DNA from 2 places in the Ottowia sp. VDI28 genome. Region 2 is predicted to be linked to the other one. Evidence: riboswitches for the same ligand, from Rfam matches in the RefSeq annotation. Region 2 holds a riboswitch; the other holds the start of a gene.

Region 1 (5,795 bases), 590 kb from region 2:
TGCCCCCGCCTTCACCTTGGCCTCGAAGGCCTCCAGATCGGCCTGAGGCGACCTGGCCTGGGGGTGCACCTCAGGATATGCCGCCACCGCGACCTTGAAGGCATCGCCAGTCTCGGCGCGAATGAACTCCACCAGATCGCTGGCATAACGGAACTCCCCGCCCAGGCCGTAGCCGCTGGGCAGATCGCCGCGCAGCGCCACCACGCGCTGAATACCGGCGGCCCGATAGCCCGCAAGGCGCTCGCGGATCGAGTCACGCGTCTGGCCGATGCACGAGAGATGCGGCACGCCGGGTACGCCTTCGCCAATGATCTCGCGCACGGTACCCAAGGTGCCCTCTTGCGTGGATCCGCCTGCGCCGAAAGTCACGGAACAGAACTCGGGTTTGAGCGCATACAACTGCTGCCGGGTAGCGCGCAGCTTCTCGGCGCCCTCGGGGGTCTTGGGAGGAAAAAACTCCAGGCTCAGGGAAAGGCTCATGATGCAATCGGTATAGGGGGTGCCGAAACGGCGTAAATAAAGAATTCGCGGTTGCCGTCGCCGCCCGCAATGGGGCTACCGAACCAGCCTGCGACAGCCAGCCCGGCCTTGGCGCAGGCCTCGCGTAATCGTTGCTCCACGAGCGGATAAAGCGCCGCATCGCGCACGATGCCGCCCTTGCCCAACTGCCCCGGCTGCAGTTCGAACTGCGGCTTGACCAGCATCAGCAACGCGCCACCTGGCGCAAGCAGCGGCACCAGCGCGGGCAGCACCAGCGTGAGCGATATGAAAGACAAATCGCCTGTCACGAGATCGAAGCTGGTGGAAGCCACGCCCGCGGCCGTCAAGCTTGGCGCGCTCAAATCCCTGGCGTTCATGCCTTCGAGGCCCTGCACGCGAGGGTCGGCACGCAGCCTGGGGTGCAGTTGGCCATGGCCCACGTCTACCCCCACCACGTGCGCGGCGCCCTGCGCCAGCAGGCAATCTGTAAAACCGCCCGTGGATTGGCCGACATCCAGGCAATGCCAGGATTGGATATCCAGCGCGGCCTGGCGCAAGGCGCCTTCCAGCTTCAACCCGCCACGAGAAACGTAGCGCGCCTCCGCGACATCGAGCAACTCGATCTCGGCGTCCAGAGGCAAGTCATCGCTCTTGCCCAGCGGCCGCCACCCATGGCGGGCACGCCAACGCCCGCCCGCCGCAATCAGGCGCTGTGCCTGGCTGCGGCTGGCGGCCAGGCCGCGCTCAACGAGAAGTTGGTCGGCCCGCATGAACAGGGCTCAATAACGGTAGGTGTCGGGCTTGTACGGGCCAGCCTTGGACACGCCGATGTAGGCCGCCTGCGCGCTCGACAATTCCGTGAGCTTGGCGTTCAGCTTGGCCAGTTGCAAGCGTGCCACCTTCTCATCCAGATGCTTCGGCAGCACGTAGACCTGCCCCACTTCGTAGTTCTTCGAGTGAGCGAACAGCTCGATCTGCGCGATGGTCTGGTTGGCGAAGGAAGACGACATCACGTAGCTCGGGTGGCCCGTGCCGCAGCCCAGGTTCACCAGGCGCCCCTTAGCCAACAGGATGATCCGCTTGCCGCCCTTGAAGATCACGTGATCCACCTGCGGCTTGATTTCTTCCCACTGGCACTTTTCCTCCAGGCTGGCCACGTCGATCTCATTGTCGAAATGCCCGATGTTGCAGACGATGGCCTGATCCTTCATGGCCTTCATGTGCTTGAAGGTAATGACGTCCTTGTTCCCCGTGCAGGTCACGAAGATGTCGGCCAGAGGCGCCGCATCTTCCATCGTGACCACACGGTAGCCTTCCATGGCGGCCTGCAACGCGCAGATGGGATCGACTTCAGTCACCCAGACCTGTGCAGAAAGGGCGCGCAGCGCTTGCGCCGAGCCCTTGCCCACGTCGCCATAACCGCACACCACGGCGATCTTGCCGGCCACCATCACATCGGTGGCGCGCTTGATGCCGTCCACCAGCGACTCGCGGCAGCCGTAGAGGTTGTCAAACTTGGATTTGGTGACGGAGTCGTTGACGTTGATGGCACGGAACATCAGCGTGCCCTTAGCCGACATTTCCTTCAGGCGATGCACGCCCGTGGTGGTTTCCTCGGTCACGCCCAGGATTTCGGCGCTCTTGCGGCTGTACCAGGTGGCATCTACCTTGAGCTTGGCCTTAATAGCCGCGAACAGGACTTTTTCTTCCTCGCTCTTCGGATTGGCGATCACCTTGGGATCGGTCTCGGCCTGCTTGCCCAGGTGCATCAGCAGCGTGGCATCGCCGCCATCGTCCAGGATCATGTTTGGGCCTTCGCCCTTGGCGCCTTTCTTGCCGAAATCGAAGATGCGGTGGGTGTAATCCCAGTAATCCTTCAGCGTTTCGCCCTTGATGGCGAACACCGGGGTGCCGCCCGCGGCAATGGCTGCCGCCGCGTGATCCTGGGTGCTGAAAATGTTGCAGGAGGCCCAGCGCACCTGGGCGCCCAGCGCTTGCAGCGTCTCGATCAGCACCGCGGTCTGGATCGTCATGTGCAGGCTGCCGGCAATGCGGGCGCCTTTCAAGGGCTTGGATTTGGCAAATTCCTCACGGATGGCCATCAGGCCGGGCATTTCCGTTTCAGCGATCTTGATTTCCTTGCGGCCCCAGGCGGCCAGCTGGATGTCTGCAATGGCGCTATCAGCGGCTACGGGGTTCTTCAGGCGTGCGTTCATGGTGGCTCCAAAACCAACTTGTGTTGAACCACTGGCAAGACAGAGCATGAAAAAGCTCACCGCACTGCTTGTAGTGGATGAGCGTCGTTGCAAAGACAGGTTTCCGAGCCTCACGCCTGGCAATGAAAGCAGGCGCTGCAACGCTCCTCGGAATGCCGCGATTATAGAAGAGGGCGCGAGGTTTGGTGCAGTGTGTGCGGGGGGCAACACCGGTTGCCTGCCCCAGCCGGATTCCGGTTGCTTCCCTCGGCCCTGGCCTTTCGGAAGAAATATGGGCGAATTTGCCCGAAAATACCCCTTTTTCCTGGCGCGACGCCATGGCCTGTCGCACCTCTTCGCTTTTCACCGGAAACCGTTTTGTCCATCGCCTCTGAAACCCGGCGCCGCCGCACCTTTGCCATCATCAGCCACCCCGACGCCGGCAAGACCACGCTGACCGAGAAACTGCTGCTGTTCTCCGGCGCGATCCAGATCGCCGGCAGCGTGAAAGCGCGCAAGGCCAGCCGGCATGCCACCAGCGACTGGATGGAAATCGAGAAGCAGCGCGGCATCTCGGTGGCATCTTCCGTGATGCAGATGGTCTACCGCGAGCACGTCATCAACCTGCTCGACACGCCCGGCCACAAGGACTTCTCCGAAGACACCTACCGCGTGCTCACCGCCGTGGATTCGGCCCTGATGGTGATCGACGCCGCCAATGGTGTGGAAGCGCAGACGCGCAGGCTGATTGAAGTATGCCGCCAACGCGACACCCCCATCATCACCTTCGTCAACAAGATGGACCGCGAAGTACGCGATCCGCTGGACATCATGGACGAAGTGGAGCGCGAACTAGGCATGCCCTGCTGCCCCATTACCTGGCCGGTGGGCCAGGGCAAGACCTTCGGCGGCATCATCAACCTGCGCACCAAGAGCATGACGGTCTTCCAGTCCGGCAGCGAAAAGCGCCCCCAGGATTTCGAGGTCATTCCCTTGAGCGACGCCGACAAGCTGCGCGCGCGCTTCGGCCAAGCCTTCGACGACGCCATGGAAAGCATGGAGCTGGCCGTGGGCGCCTCCGCCGAATGGGACCATGAGGCCTTCCTCGCCGGCAAGCTCACCCCCGTGTTCTTCGGCTCCGGCGTGAACAACTTCGGTGTGATGGAAGTGCTGGACGCGGTGGTCGACATGTCGCCCTCTCCCGGCCCGCGCAAGAGCTCGCTGCTGGTGAACAAGCAACCCGTCGAGAAAATCATCCAACCGAGCGATGAAGGTTTCTCGGGCGTGGTCTTCAAGGTGCAGGCCAACATGGACGCCAACCACCGCGACCGCATCGCCTTCGTGCGCGTGGCCTCTGGCCAATACAAGCCCGGCATGCGGATGAAAGTGCAGCGCACCGCCAAGGAACTGCGCCCCACCAGCGTGGTCACTTTCATGAGCCAGCGCCGCGAAGCGGTGGAAGAAGCCTATGCGGGCGACATCATCGGTTTCACGACGCACGGCGGCGTGCAACTGGGCGACACCATCACCGATGGCGCCAACCTGCAGTTCACCGGCCTGCCCTTCTTCGCACCCGAGATGTTCATGACCGTGGTGCTCAAGAATCCGTTGCGCACCAAGCAGTTGCAGCAAGGCTTGCTGCAGTTGGGCGAGGAAGGCGCCATTCAGGTTTTCAGGCCTGAAGCTGGCGGCAACATGCTGTTGGGTGCGGTGGGCCAACTGCAGTTCGAAGTGGTGCAGCACCGCCTGGGCACCGAATACGACTGCGAAGTACGCCTGGAAGGCTGCCAATACACGGGAGCGCGCTGGATCACCGCTGATACGCCTGCCGAGTTACGCCAGTTCGAGAACGCCTACCCGCTGCGCATGGCAAGGGATGCAGCAGACACGCTGGCTTATCTATGCACCAGCCCCTATGACGTGCGGCTGGCGCAGGAGCGGTTTCCGAAGATCCATTTCCATCCGCTGCGGGAGCATGCGGGGTTGGCGCTGCAGTCCAGCTAATAGCTTAAGAAGCTAGGGAGCGCCTTCCGCACGCAGCATCACCGGTACGGCGCTGCTCCTCAAAGCCGATTCTTGAGCCGCAACGCAGGTTGCTCAATCAGCTTCCACGAGAACCACGCCAGGATGGTGGTGATCAGCGTAGCCAGGCCCAGCCCCCAACCGAAAGGCAAGCGGTTGTCGCTCAGCCAGATCACCGTCTGCTGCACAGGGTAGGCGTAGATGTAGAGTCCGTAGGACACGTCGCCGAAGCGCCCTGCGCGCTTCAGGACCGGCAATGAGCCGGTTCCAAACAGCACGGCGATCACAGGTACGCCCAAGGTGTAGGCGATCTCGGGCATGCCGCCATGCCAAAGAAGCAAGATGGCCGCTATGGCGGCGAGCCAGATCCAAGGGCGCCGGGATTGCCACAGAGCGCGCAGTTGGTACATGGCAGCTGCGCAGAAAAACACAACTCCCATCTGCAACTGCATCCGGATTGGCTGGTCATACCCGGTTTTGAACAAAAAGAAAAACCAGATCGCGAATACAACGAACGCCAATGGCAGCAAAAAATTTCGGCGCATCAGACCCAGCACGCCGACGACCATCAGCGCCAGATAGCACCGGATCTCGAAGGGAATCGTCCAAAGCGAACCGTTGGCGCTCTCTGAGATGGGATTGCCGGCAAAAACACCTGGCAGTTGACTCTTGAATTCCCAAAAACTCAACTGCGACAGGTAGTTCCAAGTTAATGGAGAAGCGAAGTACTCTCGCAGGCCAAGTTGACTAACCATGGGGCCAAGCACCAGCACCACCAAGACGCAAGCGACCAGCAAGCCCGGCCAAATACGCAGCAAGCGCCTTACGGCAAAACGCCACGCACTCGGATCATGCATCCAGCTGCCAGCCACCAGGAAACCACTGATCGCAAAAAAGACCAGTACGCAAAAACCACCGAGACTGACTCCCAGCATCACGGGTTCCGGCCTGCCCGTCAGCGAGAACTGATGGCTCACCAGCACGCCGAAAGCAGCTGCTATCCGTAGGAAATCGAAATTGTTGTCTTTGTGCGAAAGCAGCTGCATAAGGAATATGGGGGAAACCGTCAGAGGGGCAAAAGCGACTTGCCCAAAAATA
Region 2 (5,795 bases):
CGTCACAATGTGCGAATGTTCACGCTTTCAGACATCCAGCAGGCCGCCGCCCGCCTGCAAGGCCAGGTGCTCGAGACCCCTTGTGTGGAATCGCGTACCTTGTCGCACATCACGGGCGCCGAGGTGTTTCTGAAGTTCGAGAACTTGCAGTTCACGGCCTCCTTCAAGGAGCGCGGCGCCTGCAACAAGCTCGCCGAACTTACCGCCGGCGGCGCCCGCCCCGGGGTGATTGCCATGAGCGCAGGCAACCATGCCCAGGGCGTGGCCTACCATGCCCAGCGGCTTGGCCTGCGCGCCGTGATCGTCATGCCCCGCTTCACGCCGGGCGTGAAGGTGGCGCGCACGCGCGGCTTCGGTGCGGAGGTCGTGCTGCATGGCGATACCCTCGAAGCCGCGCGCGCCCATGCGTTGGAACTGGCGAAAACCCAGGGCCTCACCTTCGTCCACCCCTACGACGATCTCGCGATCATGGCGGGCCAGGGCACCGTGGGACTGGAAATGCTGCGCGAGCAACCGGATCTGGAGGTGCTGGTCGTACCGATCGGCGGCGGCGGGCTGATCGCTGGCATCGCCACGGCGGCCAAGGCTCTCAAGCCCGGCATTGAAATCATCGGTGTGCAGGCGCAACGCTTTCCCGCCATGGTCAACCTCATCAAGCACGAGCAGCATGTGCAGGGGGCCAGCACCATTGCCGAGGGCATTGCCGTGGGCGCCCCGGGCGAGCTGTGCGCCGAGGTGATCCGCCGGCAGGTGGACGAGTTGCTGCTGGTGGACGAAGGCGATATCGAGCAGGCCATCGTCATGCTGCTGGAAATCGAGAAAACGCTGGTCGAGGGCGCCGGGGCCGCGGCGCTGGCCGCGCTGCTCAAGCACCGCCCGCGCTTTGAGGGCCGGAAAGTCGGCATGGTGCTCTCGGGTGGCAACATCGATCCGATGCTGCTGGCCTCCATCATCGGCCGCGGCATGGTCCGCTCCGGCAGGCTGGCGCGCATCGTTGTCAGCGCGCGCGACGTGCCGGGCATGCTGGCCCGCATCACCGCACTGGTGGCCGATGCCGGGGCCAACATCGATGAAGTGCACCATCAGCGCGCGTTCACGCTGCTGTCGGCCCAGAACGTGGAGATCGAGATGGTGCTGCAGACGCGCGGGCACGAGCACGTGGCGGACATCATCGCCCAACTGCGGGCGCAGGGCTGGGATGTGCGGCTGGTGGCCTGACGGCATTGCCTCACCCGTCGCCGTCAGAGTGCTCCGACGCGCCAATCAGCCCCTCGGCGACGCACAGGCGGCGAATTTGGCGCGACCATGGGGGTGTGTCTTATTCCCAAGGAGAAGATCATGCCCAAAGGTACCTGGAGCGCCAAGCGCGAGCGCCAGTACAAACACATCAAGCAAGGCTTGAAAGCGCACGGCAGGAGCGAGGCGCTGGCTGAAGAGATCGCCGCGCGTACGGTGAACAAGGAGCGAGCCCGCGCCGGTGAATCCAAGGAAGCCAGTTCGGGTTCGCTGAAAGACATCTCATCCTCGCGCCGCGGCGGCCTGCGTTCCCACCGGGGGCCGGGCGGGCGCACGCGCGATCAACTCTATGCCGAAGCGAAAGCCAAAGGCATCAAGGGCCGCTCACACATGAACAAGGCGCAACTTGAGCGCGCCGTCGGCCGATAGCCCCTGCCATTCGGGGTGGCTTGGCTTATCTCTTAAAATCAGCCACCCCGCCCCAAGGAGCGTTGCAGCGGCCGCTGATACCCACCGGTATTCAATTGGCCGTCAGGCTTGGAGGCTCTGGAGTTCCCCTGCACGACAACGACGCTCACCTGATCACAATAATGCCCAGGTGAGCCCATGGTGACTGCAATTCTGACCCCTCCCCCGATGCGGCTTTCCGGCCTCGAACCCGTAAGCATTGGCGCGGACACCCTTTTCGTCAATATCGGCGAGCGCACCAACGTCACCGGCTCTAAGGCTTTCGCGCGCATGATCCTGAACGGCCAGTTCGAGGAAGCCCTGGCCGTCGCGCGCCAGCAGGTGGAGAACGGCGCCCAGGTGATCGATGTCAACATGGACGAAGCCATGCTCGACAGCCAGGCGGCCATGGTCAAGTTCCTGAACCTCATGGCGAGCGAGCCTGACATCGCCAAGGTGCCGGTGATGGTCGATTCCAGCAAGTGGAGCGTGATCGAAGCCGGCCTGCGGTGTCTGCAGGGCAAGGGCATCGTCAATTCCATCAGCATGAAGGAGGGCGTGGAAGAGTTCAAGCGCCAGGCCGGCCTCATCCGGCGCTACGGCGCTGCCGCGGTGGTCATGGCCTTCGACGAAACAGGCCAGGCCGATACCTACCAGCGCAAGACCGAGATCTGCGAGCGCGCCTACCGCATCCTGGTGGACGAAGTGGGCTTCCCGCCCGAAGACATCATCTTCGACCCCAACATCTTCGCCATTGCCACCGGCATCGAAGAGCACAACCATTACGCGGTTGATTTCATCGAAGCTACCCGCTGGATCAAGCAGAACCTGCCTGGCGCCAAGGTGAGCGGCGGGGTGAGCAACGTGAGTTTCAGCTTCCGCGGCAATGACCCGGTGCGCGAGGCCATCCACACGGTGTTTCTCTACCATGCCATTCAAGCCGGCATGGACATGGGCATCGTCAATGCCGGCATGGTCGGGGTGTACGACGATCTGGAGCCCGAGCTGCGCGAGCGCGTGGAAGACGTGGTGCTCGACCGTCGCCCTGATGCGGCCGAACGCCTGCTGGAGATCGCCGAGTCCGCCAAGGGCGCGGCCAAGGACGACTCGAAAAAGCTGGAATGGCGCAATGCCTCCGTCAACGAGCGTTTGAGCCACGCGCTGGTGCACGGCATCACGGATTTCATCACCGAAGATACCGAGGAGTCCTACCAGGCCATCATCGCCAAGGGCGGCCGCCCGCTGCACGTCATCGAAGGCCCGCTGATGGACGGCATGAACATCGTGGGTGATCTGTTCGGCGCCGGCAAGATGTTCCTGCCCCAGGTGGTCAAATCGGCGCGTGTGATGAAGCAGGCCGTGGCCCACCTCATTCCCTATATCGAGGAAGAGAAAAGGCGCGACGAAGCGGCTGGCCGCGACGTGAGAAGCAAGGGCAAGATCGTCATCGCCACCGTCAAGGGCGACGTGCACGACATTGGCAAGAATATCGTCACCGTCGTCTTGCAGTGCAACAACTTCGAAGTGGTGAACATGGGCGTGATGGTGCCCTGCCATGAAATCCTGGCCAAGGCCAAGGTCGAAGGCGCGGACATCGTCGGCCTCTCCGGCCTCATCACCCCCAGCCTGGAAGAAATGCAGTACGTGGCGGGCGAGATGCAGAAAGACGAGCATTTCCGCATCAAGAAGATTCCGCTCATGATCGGCGGCGCCACCACCAGCCGCGTGCACACGGCCGTGAAGATCTCTCCGCACTACGAAGGGCCGGTGGTCTATGTGCCCGATGCATCGCGCAGCGTGAGCGTGGCGCAGGGCCTGCTCAGCGACAGCGCGGAGCAGTTCATCGCGGAAACGAAAGCCGACTACGAGAAGGTACGCCAACTGCACGCCAACAAGAAGCAGGTGCCGATGTGGTCCCTGGAAAAGGCGCGCGCCAACAAGACCGCCATCGGCTGGGACGGCTACCAACCGCCGGTACCCAAATTCCTGGGCCGCCGCGCCATCAAGAACATCGACCTGCACGAATTGGTGCCTTTCATCGACTGGACGCCTTTCTTTCAGACCTGGGACCTGGCAGGCAAATACCCCGCCATCCTGGCCGACGAAGTGGTGGGCGCGGAAGCCACGCGCGTTTTCGCGGACGCCCAGGCCATGCTCAATCAGATCGTGGAAAGCCGCTGGCTCACCGCCAACGCCGTGGTCGGCTTCTGGCCGGCCAATACCGTGCGCGATGACGATATCGAGCTGTACACCGATGAGTCACGCGAGGCGGTGGCCCTTACCTGGTATGGCCTGCGCCAGCAGACTGAAAAGCAGGAAGATGCCGAAGGCCGCATGCGGCCCAGCCGCTGCCTGGCCGATTTCATCATGCCGCGGCAGAACGGCGAGCATAAGGATTATCTAGGCGCCTTCGCCGTGACCGCCGGCTTGGGTGTGAGCGCGAAGGAAGCCGAATTCCTGGGCCAGCATGACGACTACAACGCCATCATGCTCAAGGCTCTGGCGGACCGCCTGGCCGAGGCCGGCGCAGAATGGCTGCACCGCCGCGTGCGCACTGACTGGTGGGGTTACGCTGCCGACGAAGGCCTGAACAACGAAGAACTCATCGCCGAAAAATACCGCGGCATCCGCCCCGCGCCTGGCTATCCCGCCTGTCCGGACCATCGGGTCAAGAGCCCCCTGTTCGAGTTGCTGCAGGCTCACGAGATCGGCATGACCGTTACCGAATCCCTGGCCATGCTTCCTGCTGCCAGCGTCAGCGGCTTCTACTTCAGCCATCCCGAGAGCACCTATTTCAACGTCGGCAAGATCACCCCTGATCAGGCTATCGACATGGCTGAGCGCAGTGGTGAGGAACTGAGCGTGGTGGAGCGGGCGCTGGCCCCGAATCTGGGCCTATAAGCCGACGGATTGCATCCCCCTCCTGGGACCGCCAAGCTCCAGCTTGGCATCAGCGCCTCCTCTAGATCCGCGCAAGGAGCGGAGCCCAACGGTCAATCCCCCGGCTTGGCCGCCCCCTCCACCCCCATTACCAACGGCTGCTTGAGCTCGCCTGCGTTGTGCATCCCCGTGGGCACCAGGCGCAGGTTGCGCGCCTTGAAATACAGAAAGCCATTCGCCTGCGTCACCACCACACTGCCCGTGCTGGATGCACCGCGGGATTGCCACTCCACGATCTTCTGGTTGGACACATCGGCAAAGCTCACATGCACCTTACGTGCGGCCGGGTCCGGCTTGTCAGCGACCTGATACGTGCCTGGAGCTGGCGTGGCGGTGCCGAAGTCCAGCGTGGCCACCTGCAACTGGTTGCTGGGCGTCAGCAGAAAGGCCTTGGGCGTTTCCATGTACTGCAGCCCGGCCTTCAGGGCGTAGCGCTTGCCGCCCGCGTCAGCGCGCAACTCGCCAAAATTGAACCAGCCATTCGGGCCGGCGTAGAGCTTGCTCTTGGGGTTGGTGAAACGATCATCGGGCGCCTGGGGCACATTGCTCCAGGTATCGGCAGCAGGTTGCGCATGGGCCAGAGGGCTGGCAAGGAGCGCGGTGCAGAGCAGCAGGGTGTGGCGCATAGTCAAGGGCTTCGGCATGGTGTGCGCAGCGTACGGGCGGATGCGCTTTCATGCCATATCACTCTTGGCATAGGCGGGAGGGCGATTCTCAGTGAGCACAGCAGAAAAAGCGAAAGCCGGGCATGCCCGGCTTTCCATTTTTTGCATCTAGCTAAAAAGCATCAGCTTGTTAGCGGCTAGAGCACATATCCCAGTGAACTGAGTGATTGCATTTTACTGGGCAATGCCCGAGCAAAGCAATCGCGATCTGGCCGGAACAAACTACAACATGGTATCCACGACCCGTATGGTAACTTGGCGCCGGAGGCTAAGTACCTCGGAAATCGTTGTTTGCTCGCGTGAGTTGCGCAATCAACCTTGGCAGCTCGGATTGGGTAACGTTCCAGACAACTTCCAGGTTGATGTCGAAATAGGCATGAACCAAGTGATTGCGCATCCCGCGCATCGCGTTCCAAGCAATGTCGGGGTATTTTTCCGGCATATCGGGATACTTGTTGCACAGTTTGGTGGTTGCTTCGCCGAGGATCATCAAGTTGAAGATGACGG

What was found. A riboswitch is a leader RNA that binds a small molecule or an ion and turns the genes downstream of it on or off. The one in region 2 is predicted to bind S-adenosylhomocysteine.
Region 1: linked by a shared signal. The riboswitch ahead of ahcY (adenosylhomocysteinase) and the one ahead of metH (methionine synthase) in region 2 are both predicted to bind S-adenosylhomocysteine.

Annotation. Positions count from the first base shown of each region.
Region 1 covers NZ_CP149820.1:5,720,555-5,726,349, forward strand. Annotated here, with positions in the region: gene metF (methylenetetrahydrofolate reductase [NAD(P)H]) at 1-480, opposite strand, end outside; gene WJU18_RS27120 (TlyA family RNA methyltransferase) at 477-1,250, opposite strand; gene ahcY (adenosylhomocysteinase) at 1,260-2,696, opposite strand; S-adenosyl-L-homocysteine riboswitch at 2,769-2,851, opposite strand; gene WJU18_RS27130 (peptide chain release factor 3) at 3,054-4,679, shown strand; gene WJU18_RS27135 (acyltransferase family protein) at 4,739-5,795, opposite strand, start outside.
Region 2 covers NZ_CP149820.1:6,315,462-6,321,256, reverse strand. Annotated here, with positions in the region: gene WJU18_RS29995 (threonine ammonia-lyase) at 16-1,218, shown strand; gene WJU18_RS29990 (plasmid stabilization protein) at 1,339-1,665, shown strand; S-adenosyl-L-homocysteine riboswitch at 1,714-1,819, shown strand; gene metH (methionine synthase) at 1,873-4,584, shown strand; gene WJU18_RS29980 (hypothetical protein) at 4,677-5,267, opposite strand; gene WJU18_RS29975 (DUF86 domain-containing protein) at 5,557-5,795, opposite strand, start outside.